2 regions of the Kitasatospora sp. NPDC057904 genome follow, and region 1 is predicted to be linked to the other one. Evidence: riboswitches for the same ligand, from Rfam matches in the RefSeq annotation. Region 1 holds a riboswitch; the other holds the start of a gene.
The links. Region 1 has a riboswitch for glycine ahead of gcvT (glycine cleavage system aminomethyltransferase GcvT). Riboswitches for the same ligand answer to the same signal wherever they lie in the genome.
Positions count from the first base shown of each region.

Region 2: another riboswitch for glycine. It lies ahead of gcvP (aminomethyl-transferring glycine dehydrogenase); the one in region 1 lies ahead of gcvT (glycine cleavage system aminomethyltransferase GcvT).

Region 1 covers NZ_JBHVOL010000019.1:117,963-123,308, reverse strand. The annotation lists gene ACFVSN_RS34830 (ABC transporter permease) at 1-801, opposite strand, end outside; gene ACFVSN_RS34825 (enhanced serine sensitivity protein SseB C-terminal domain-containing protein) at 1,266-2,207, opposite strand; gene ACFVSN_RS34820 (enhanced serine sensitivity protein SseB C-terminal domain-containing protein) at 2,324-3,118, opposite strand; glycine riboswitch at 3,327-3,432, shown strand; gene gcvT (glycine cleavage system aminomethyltransferase GcvT) at 3,664-4,785, shown strand; gene gcvH (glycine cleavage system protein GcvH) at 4,885-5,259, shown strand.
Region 2 covers NZ_JBHVOL010000011.1:328,737-334,082, forward strand. The annotation lists gene gcvP (aminomethyl-transferring glycine dehydrogenase) at 1-2,603, opposite strand, end outside; glycine riboswitch at 2,844-2,947, opposite strand; partial or broken gene ACFVSN_RS27600 (PRC-barrel domain-containing protein) at 3,172-3,552, shown strand; partial or broken gene ACFVSN_RS27605 (YsnF/AvaK domain-containing protein) at 3,799-4,206, shown strand; gene ACFVSN_RS27610 (MFS transporter) at 4,518-5,346, shown strand, end outside.

The sequences.
Region 1 (5,346 bases):
GAGGCCCGCCTCGAAGAGGATGTTGGTCGGGATCAGCAGGGTCGAGTAGACCAGGATCGGACCGACCAGGTTGGGCAGCAGTTCCTTGAACAGGATGAACGGGCCGCGGGCGCCGAGGCTGCGGGCCGCGTGCACGAACTCCCGCTCGCGCAGCGAGAGGGTCTGTCCGCGCACGATCCGGCCCATGTAGGGCCAGTTGAAGAAGCCGATCACGAAGATCAGCACCAGGAGGTGCAGCGGGAGGCCGTGCAGGCCGAACGCGCCGCCCTGCAGCGAGGTCGAGATCGCGATCGCGAAGAGCAGCAGCGGGAACGCGAGGAAGACGTCCATGATCCGGCTGATCAGCGTGTCCACCCAGCCGCCGTAGTAGCCGGCCATGACGCCGAGCACGGTGCCGATCGTGTTGGACAGCAGCGTCGCGCCGAAGGCGACCAGCAGGGAGACCCAGGAGCCCTCGATGACACGGGCGAGCAGGTCGCGGCCGGTGAGGGGGTCGACGCCCAGCGGGTGGTCCCAGCTCATGCCGCCCCAGTCCCCGAGCGGCAGACCGCCGAGGTTGGCGTCCAGCAGGTCCTGGTTGAAGGCGTCCGGGTCGAGGCCGAACAGTCCCTCGATCGGCTTGGCCAGCACGGCGAGCAGGATCAGCAGGATCACGACGATGCCGCCGGCGACGGCCAGTTTGTCCCGTTTGAAACGGGTCCAGGCGATCTGGCCGAGGGAGCGGCCCTCGATCTTCTGGGCCGGGCTCGCGGGGGCGGGTGCCTCCGGATCGTTCCCGGCGGTGGTGACGGATGTGGTCATGTCAGTAGGTCCCCTCGCCGACGGTGGCCGGCCCACGGGTGCCGGTCGCCGGCTTCGGCGGTGCGGCTATGCGGACGTGCGGAGGTGCTAAGGAGCGGGGTTTCGCGGCAGTGCGGCAGTGCGTCGTGCACGGTGCACTGCCACCACGCGGGATGGGCGTCGCGTGGCTGGAGCGGTCGGCGTGCGCGTTGACCTTTGTGGGGTTCCGAGTTCGCGCGGTGCGTTGCGCAGAACTCTCTGCCATCCGAACTGGCTTGCGCCAGCCCTGCCAAGCGACAGATGCCCAACTGTGATCTGCGTGCATGCACCTCCACGATCATCGGCATATCCCTCTTCACACGGTCGTGATAACCGTGTCAAGATGCCTGACACCCGCAGCCGCGAAGTCGTCCGGAAAACGCCGAAGCCGACCTGACGCAAAGTCAAGTCGGCTTCTGGAAATGGGTTTTGGCGGGTTTAGCGGTTCAGCGCCCCGGGTATCCGGGCCACGGCCGCTGGGGCGGCTGCGGCTGCGGCTGCGGCTGCGGCTGCCCGTGCCAGCCCGGCCCGGTCTGCTGCGGGTAGTACGGCGGCGCCTGGTGGCCCGGCGGCGGCACCGGCGGGTAGGCACCGGTCGGCCGGGCGAGCCCGGCCGCCTCGCGGTCGTAGAACGGCCGCGCCTTGGCCCGCATCCACAACGCCACCGGGTCGTACTCGTCCGCCATCGCCACCGTGGACACCGCCAGCCCCTCCGGGGCCAGCGCGATCGCCCGCTGCATCAGCGCGCGCACCGCCTCCACGGCCGGCGGGGAGCCGTCGTACAGGTCCAGGCCGATGGCCAGGTACGGTTCGCCCACGGCCGGCTGCACCCAGGCCCGGCGCAGCGCCCGGACGGCCCGCACCTCGCGCGCCTGGTGCTCCAGCAGCGCGAAGAACTGCTGGGCGTTCACCTGCGGCTCGCTGAGCCTCAGCGGCCCGGCCGGCAGCCGGTCCAGGCCCCCCGCGATCCGCCGCAGGTCCGCCCACGGCACGCCGACCCCGCCGCCCGGGGCGTGCGGGTTCAGCCACAGGCCCCAGCGGGTGCGGTACAGCGACGCGGCGATCTCGCGCCCGGAGACGACCTCGTGGGCGCGCGCCCAGCCGGAGGCCGCCAGCTGCTCGGGGGAGGTGACGGCCGGCGCGTAGCCGTGGCCGCTGATCTCCATGTTCCCGTACTGGGCGTCCGGGCTGCCCGGGGTGCCGTGCCACAGCAGCATCCAGACCTGGCCCTCGGCCAGGGCGCGGAGCAGTTGCTCGTACGCCTCGTAGCGCTCCGGCGCGACCTCGCGCAGCGCGCGCTCCAGCACGCCCGGATCCGCGCCGGGGCGTCCGGCCGGTGCCTGGCCCCAGGGCCCCGGTGCACCACCGGACACCGCTCCCGCACTCATGCGCCCACCTCGCCGCGCCTCTTTCCTCACCTGCCGCCGGCCCGTCGGCCGTCTGCACGCACCCTATGGCGCGGCACCGGCCGACGCCACGGCGACGTGCCTACGAACGAACCCCGTCACACCCGCGCGTAGAACGGCAGCACCCGGGTGAGCAGCCACTCGACCACCGGATCGTCGGCGAGGTCGAGCAGCACGAGGTGGACGCCGCCGGGCAGCGGCGCGGTTCCCAGCGCGCGGCCGAGCGCCTCGTTCACCGCCGCCGGGTCGGCCGGGGCGGCCGGGTCCAGCTGCACGCCGATGAACATCACGGTCGGCTCGCCCTCGATGCTCGCGAGCGCGCGGCGCGCGGTCAACACTCCCGGCAGGGCGGCGAGTTCGGCCCGGCAGACGGCCAGGAAGTGCTCCGGGTCCTCCCCCGGCACGGGCTCGCGCAGCGCGACCCGGCCACCGGTCGGCGCCGAGGGGTCCTCCCAGCGGTCCTCGCGCGGACCGCGGCGCAGCTCGGCGACGCCCTGCGGCGGCACCGGGATGCCCACCGCGGCCTCGGGGTTGACGGCGATCCCGACGCCCAACGGCAGCCCGCGGGCGAACTCCCAGGCCGGGGCGACCGCGAACGCCATCCCCGGCGCCTGCTGGAGGAACACCTCCTGCGAGGAGAAGACCGGGACGTACGGCTCGCCGCCCAGCTCGATCGTCGGCAGGTCCAGCGACTGCCCCTGCGGGTCGCCGCCGGCGGGCAGCGGGATCCACACCTGGCTGCGGGCCAGCACCTCGACCACCCGCGGCGTCGCGCCCGGATCGCCCAGCGCGGCGGTGAGCACCTGCTCCAGCTCGTTGGCCGGCCAGGCCCCGCCCGGTGGCGGCGTGTCCGGGCCGCCCCACCCCTGCTGCTGCTCCACCGGGTACCCCATGCGCCCCTGTACCGCCCTCTGCCGGTCGGCCGCCCACTGCTGCCGACGCGCAGCAGTCTAGGGTGCGTGTTCCCTTGTGTGGCGTGTGGCCGGGTCCCCTGTGGGGTGTGACCGGGTCCCCCCTCCCATCGGTGCCGCGGACGTGCCATGATGTGCGCGTCCGACGGCGTCGTGCGCAGTCGGCCCCACTAACTCCATACCGGCCGCTCGAACCCGCGCGGGAGAGTCCGGAGTGCCCCGTCTGGTGGCACGGCCGGCGCCGAAGGAGCAAGTCCTCCCCGGAATCTCTCAGGCCCCCCTACCGCACGGGTTAGGCACATCTGGAAAGCGGCGCACGGCCTGTCGTGCGCCCACCCACGGTGCAAGCCGCCATCCTGTCCGGAAAGCTGGAAACAGCGACGGGCCGCTGCGCGGTGAAGCTCTCAGGTTCGACGACAGATGGGGAGACCCACGCCGCCGCATGCCCGCGCGCAGGAGTCGGTCCCCGAGCGGGTCCGGTCCGGCGCGTGCACCCCTGAGTGCCCAGACCGAGGAGTTCCCAGGCCATGTCGTCCCTCCGCCTCACCGCGCTCGACGCGCTGCACCGCGCCCTCGGCGCGACCATGACCGACTTCGCCGGCTGGGACATGCCGCTGCGTTACGGCAGCGAGCGCGAGGAGCACCTCGCCGTCCGCACCAAGGCCGGTCTGTTCGACCTGTCCCACATGGGCGAGATCACCGTGACCGGCCCGCAGGCCGGCGAGATGCTGGACCACGCGCTGGTCGGCTTCGTCTCCGCCCTCGGCGTGCTGCGCGCCCGCTACACCATGATCTGCGCCGAGGACGGCGGCATCCTGGACGACCTGATCGTCTACCGCCTGCGCGAGGACTCCTTCCTCGTCGTCGCCAACGCCTCCAACGCCCAGCTGGTGCTGGACGAGCTGATCGCCCGCGCCAAGGGCTTCGACGCCGTCGTCACCGACGACCGCGACACCTACGCGCTGATCGCCGTCCAGGGCCCGGAGTCCACCGCGATCCTCGCGAAGACCACCGAGGCCGACCTGCCCGGCCTGAAGTACTACGCGATCCTCCCGGCCCGGGTGGCCGACCGGGACGTGCTGCTCGCCCGCACCGGCTACACCGGCGAGGACGGCTTCGAGATCTTCTGCGCCCCGGCCGACGCCGAGCCGGTCTGGCAGGCGCTGACCGCCGCCGGCGAGGGCCACGGCCTGGTGCCGTGCGGCCTGTCCTGCCGCGACACCCTGCGCCTGGAGGCGGGCATGCCGCTGTACGGGCACGAGCTCTCCACCGACCTGACCCCGTTCGACGCCGGCCTCGGCCGGGTCGTCCGCTTCGACAAGACCACCAACGACGGCGCCTTCGTCGGCCGCAAGGCCCTGGAGAAGGCCGCCGCCGAGGCGGAGTCGACCCCGCCGCGCGTCCTGGTGGGCCTGGTCTCCGAGGGCAAGCGCGTGCCGCGCGCCGAGTACACGGTGGTCTCCGCCGACGGCGCCCCGATCGGCCGGATCACCTCGGGCGCGCCGTCCCCGACGCTGGGCAAGCCGATCGCGATCGCCTACGTCGACGCGGCCCACGCCGCCCCCGGCACCGCCGTCGCGGTGGACGTGCGCGGCAAGCACGAGCCGGTCGAGGTCGTCGCCCTGCCGTTCTACAAGCGCGCCCGCTGAGGATCTTCCCGGGCCCTCGGTCACCACTGATCCGCGACGAAGCCGTCCGCGCGGCGGCCCGCTTCGTCGTACCCGCTTCCCATCCTGGAGAATGACGCCATGAGCAACCCCCAGCACCTGCAGTACACCAAGGAGCACGAGTGGCTGACGGCCGCCGAGGACGGTGTCTCGACGGTCGGCATCACCAAGCACGCCGCGGACGCGCTCGGTGACATCGTCTACGTGCAGCTGCCCGAGGTCGGCGACGAGGTGACCGCCGGCGAGACCTGCGGCGAGCTGGAGTCCACCAAGTCGGTCAGCGACCTGTACTCCCCGGTGACCGGCGAGGTCGTCGAGGTCAACCAGGACGTCCTGGACGACAACGCCCTGGTCAACAGCGCCCCGTTCGAGGGCGGCTGGCTGTTCAAGGTCAAGGTGGAGTCCACCGACGAGCTGCTCAGCGCCGACGAGTACACCGCCTTCATCGGCGGCTGACCAGGCCCTTGGCACGGCGGGCCGCAGCGCGGCGGCCCGCCCCCCTCACCGCCCACCCGTCACCCGCCGCCGCCCTTCCGAGGGCGC
Region 2 (5,346 bases), on a different contig from region 1:
GACTCGGTCGGCTCGATCATCAGCGTGCCGGCCACCGGGAACGACATCGTCGGCGCGTGGAAGCCGTAGTCGATCAGGCGCTTGGCGATGTCGTCCACCGTCACGCCCGTCTCCTTGGTGAGCGGACGCAGGTCGATGATGCACTCGTGCGCGACCAGCCCGCCCGGCCCGGTGTAGAGCACCGGGAAGTGCGGGGCCAGGCGCTTGGCGATGTAGTTGGCATTCAGCACGGCGACCTGGGTCGCGTGCTTGAGGCCCTCGCCGCCCATCAGGCGGACGTACGCCCAGGAGATCGGCAGGATCGCGGCCGAACCCCACGGCGCCGCCGAGATCGGGCCGACACCGGTGGCCGGGCCGGCCTCCTCCTGCAGCGGGTGGTTCGGCAGGTACGGCGCCAGGTGGGCGCGCACCGCGACCGGGCCGACGCCCGGGCCGCCACCGCCGTGCGGGATGCAGAAGGTCTTGTGCAGGTTCAGGTGCGAGACGTCCGCGCCGAACTTGCCCGGCTTGGCGAGGCCGACCAGGGCGTTCAGGTTGGCGCCGTCCACGTACACCTGGCCGCCGGCCTCGTGCACCAGGGCGCAGATCTGGGTGATCTCGGTCTCGTACACGCCGTGGGTGGACGGGTAGGTGACCATCAGCACCGACAGGCTGTCGCGGTGCTTCTCGATCTTGGCCTTCAGGTCCTCGACGTCCACGTCGCCGTCGACGAGGGTCTTCACCACGACGACCCGCATGCCGGCCATCACGGCGGAGGCCGCGTTGGTGCCGTGCGCGGAGGACGGGATCAGGCAGACGTCGCGCTGGGTGTCGCCGTTGGCGTGGTGGTAGGCGCGGACGGCCAGCAGGCCGGCCAGCTCGCCCTGCGAACCGGCGTTCGGCTGGATCGAGACGGCGTCGTAGCCGGTGACCTCGACCAGCTGCTGCTCCAGCTGGCGGATCAGGGTCAGGAAGCCCTGGGCCTGGTCGATCGGCGCGAACGGGTGCAGCTGGCCGAACTCCGGCCAGGTCACCGGCTCCATCTCGGTGGTCGCGTTGAGCTTCATGGTGCAGGAGCCCAGCGGGATCATGCCGTGGTCCAGCGCGTAGTCCCGGTCCGACAGGCGGCGCAGGTAGCGCAGCATGGCGGTCTCCGAGCGGTGGCTGTGGAAGACCGGGTGGGTGAGGTACTCGTCCTCGCGCAGCAGCGCGGCGGGCAGCGCCTCGGCGGTCTCGGCGGCCTCGACGGCGGGCACGCCGAACGCGGCCCAGACGCCGGCCAGGTGCTCACGGGTGGTGGTCTCGTCGGTGGAGACCGAGATCCGGTCCTCGCCGTCCTGGTACACGTTGATGCCGTTGGCGCGGGCGGCGGCGGCGATCTCGGCGGCGCGGCCCGGGACGACGGCGGTGACGGTGTCGAAGAACTCGCCGTGCAGGAGCTCGACACCGCCGACCCGCAGGCCCTCGGCGAGGGCGGCGGCGTAGCGGTGGGTGCGGCGGGCGATGTCGGCCAGGCCGTCCGGGCCGTGGTAGACGGCGTACATCGAGGCCATGACGGCGAGCAGCACCTGGGCGGTGCAGATGTTGCTGGTGGCCTTCTCGCGGCGGATGTGCTGCTCGCGGGTCTGCAGCGCCAGGCGGTAGGCGCGGTTGCCGTCCGAGTCGACGGAGACGCCGACCAGGCGACCGGGCAGCGAGCGGGCGTACTCGGCGCGCACCGACAGGTAGCCGGCGTGCGGGCCGCCGAAGCCCATCGGCACGCCGAAGCGCTGCGAGGTGCCGCAGGCGATGTCGGCGCCGAGCGCGCCGGGCGACTTGAGCAGGGTCAGCGCCAGCAGGTCGGCGGCGACCGCGACGATCGCGCCGAGGCCGTGGGCCTGCTCGATGACGGGGGCGAGGTCGCGCACGACACCGGTGGCACCCGGGTACTGGAGCAGCACGCCGAAGACGCCGCGCTCGGCGATCTCGGCCGGGATGCCCTCGGAGAGGTCCGCCACGACGACCTCGACACCGGTGGGCACGGCGCGGGTGTTGATCACCGCGACGGTCTGCGGCAGGGTTTCGGCGTCGACGAGGAACACGCCGCCCTTGACCTTGGTGACGCGGCGGGCCAGCGCCATCGCCTCGGCGGCGGCGGTGGACTCGTCGAGCAGCGAGGAGCCCGAGGTGGGCAGGCCGGTCAGGTCGGAGACCAGGGTCTGGAAGTTGAGCAGCGCCTCCAGGCGGCCCTGGGAGATCTCCGGCTGGTACGGGGTGTACGCGGTGTACCAGGCCGGGTTCTCCAGGACGTTGCGCAGGATCACCGGCGGGGTGAAGGTGCCGTAGTAGCCCAGGCCGATCATCGGCTGGAGCACCTGGTTGCGGCCGGCCAGTTCGCGCAGCTCCGCGAGGACCTGGGCCTCGCTGCGGCCGGCGGGCAGGTCCAGACCCGTGATGGAACGGATCGCCTCGGGCACGGCGGTGGCGGCGAGCTCGTCCAGCGAGCCGTAGCCGACCTGCGCCAGCATCTTCTCCTGCGCGGCGGCGTCGGGGCCGATGTGGCGGTTCTCGAAGGGGCTGGCCTGCTCGAGCTCGGTGAGGGTGACGGCGCCGCTCGGGCGTCCCGCGTTCGACTGGGCGTTCATGGTGGTCGAGGCCTCCTGGTCACGGACCGGCGGGGGTACGCACGCCGGTCGGCCTGCACCGCTGCGGACAGCGGGTGGGCCTGGTGGCGGGCGGACCCGACAGGCCTCCCCCTCTGTCATCGGGACCTGAGAGCTTCGCCCGCGCGGCGCGCTGTGGGCGCTCCGCCGGCTTGCACCGTCGGTGAGGGTGGTGGCCGTCGGCTCCCTCGCCGGCGGTCCTGCCCTGCTTTCCAGAGTGACCTATCCCACACGGTACGGATGCCTGAGAGATTCCGGGGAGGAGTTGCTCCTTCGGCGCCCCGGCCAGCGGCTTTCGCCTTCGGGGACTCTCCCGAGCGGGCTCGGCGGTCGCGGCCCAGGGTACCAGCGGGAGCCCGTTCGATCACGGGTGTATCCGGTCACCCGGGGTCTACGCGCGTCCCCCGAACGGCCCACCCCGCAGCCCGTCCGGACGCACCCCGCTCGCGGCCGTCCGGTTGATGGCTTTTGGTGTGAAGTGGCGGACGGCACGGCTGCTCCGGCCGCCGTCCTGCGGGAGTTCCGCAGGCGCAGCGCACTGGAGGAAAGAGTGCAAACCGATATCGACCCCCGCGACCTCATCGGCCACAAGGCGGTCGACCGCAACGGAGACAAGATCGGCACGGTCGACGAGGTGTACCTGGACGACGCCACCGGCCAGCCCGAGTGGGCCGCCGTCCGCACCGGCATCTTCGGCCGGGACGCCTTCGTCCCGCTCACCACGAGCGAGTTCTCCGGCGACGAGCTCCGCGTGCCGTACGACAAGTCGCTGGTCAAGGACTCGCCGGACTTCGGCGTCGGCCAGCACCTGTCGCCGGCCCAGGAGCTCCAGCTCTACCGCTACTACGGCCTCGACACCCCGGTGAACGGCCGGCCGGTGAACGGCGACGCCGGACCGCCGCAGCCCGACCTCGACTTCGGCACCACCGCGGCCGCCACCACGACGACCGTCGCCCCCATGACCACGACCACCCTCACCACCGCTCCCACCACGACCGCCACGGAGGCCCACGTGCGGACCCTCAGCACCCCCGCGCCGACAGCCGCCCCGATGGCGGCCGCGACCACGACCGCCCAACCCCCCGTCGCCCAGCCCGCCGTCCAGCCCAAGCCCCAGAACGCCCCGGCGACCGAGGCCCCGTCCGCCCCCAGCGGCCCGGTCGAGATCACCTGCCGCGAGGAGCGGCTGGACATCACCACCGAGTGGCACGTGCTGGGCACGGCGAAGCTGCGCAAGTACGTGACGAGCGAGCAGGTCGAGCGCCGGGTCCCGGTGGTCCGCGAACGCGTCCGGGTGGAGCGGATGCCGGTGGGCGACGCCGAGCGGGCGGCCCTCACCGAGAAGGAGATCGCCGAGGCGGTGGAGGAGGTCACCCTGCGCGAGGAGCGCCCGGTGGTCCGCAAGTACCTCGCCCCGATCGAGCGGGTCCGACTCGTCGTCGAGCGCTACACGGCGGAGGAGGTCATCCACGACGAACTCCGCCGCGAGAACGTCGAGGTCCACGACGACACCCCCGCCACCCCCAACGGAGCCCCCAACGGCACCCCCACCCCCAACGGCGCCTCCCTCCGCCCCCTGTCCTGAACCGCACCACCCAAAGGCTCCCGGCCCCCACCGGGAGCCTTTGCCATGCCCACCGACTCCCCCATCCCAACTCCCCACCCCCAGCCCGACCACCCCCGTCCGCCACACCGCACGACGCCCCACCCGACGACCCCCCTCCGCCAAACCACACCACTCCCCCCAACCCCCCACCCCCAGCCCGCCGCAGGCGCCCCCCACCCCCGCCCGACCACTCCCCTTTGCCAAACCTTAACCACTCGATATTTGACACTCTGAAGTATCTCCCTGCATGGTTATTTCAGTTCATTCACTATGTACGGGAGGAAGCAACCGTGAGTGAGGCACCACAGCCCACCACCGCGGCCGAGAAGCAGAGCACCACCCGGGTCCTGCCGGCCCTCATCCTGGCGATGCTGTCGTTCAGCGTGGTGCAGACCGCGGTCGTCCCGATCCTGCCGTCGCTGGCCAAGGAACTGGACGTCTCCGGCTCCAACATCACCTGGCTGATGACCGCCAACCTGCTCTCCGCCGCCGTGCTGACTCCCCTCCTTGGCCGCTTCGGCGACCTCCGGGGCCGCAAGCCGATGCTGCTGATCTCGCTGGCCGGTCTGGTCGCCGGTTCGGCGCTCGCCGTCAGCACCCACTCGTTCAGCCTGCTGATCGTCGCCCGCGTCCTCCAGGGCGCCGGCGGTGGCGTGATGCCGCTGGCGATCAGCATCGTCCGCGACGAGCTGCCCAAGCAGAAGGTGACCGGCGGCGTCGCCGCCATCAGCGCCTCGATGGGCGTCGGCTCCGGCCTCGGCCTGGTGGCCACCGGTCTCCTGCTGGAGCACTGGAACTACAAGTCGATCTTCTGGATGGGCCTGGTCTTCGGCCTGATCGCGGTCGCCCTGGTCGCCTTCCGCGTCCCGTCCGACCCGGTGACCGACAAGGAGGGCGGCGCCGACCCGCTCGGCGCCCTCACCCTGGCCGGCTGGCTCTCCGCCCTGCTGGTCGCGGTCAGCCAGGGCAACCACTGGGGCTGGACCTCCACCAAGACCCTCGGCCTGTTCGCCGTCGCCGCCGTCGTGGCCCTGATCTGGGGCGTCATCGAGGTCAAGGTCAAGCACCCGCTGGTCGACCTGAGCATGATGTCCCGCCCCGCGGTCGCCTTCACCAACC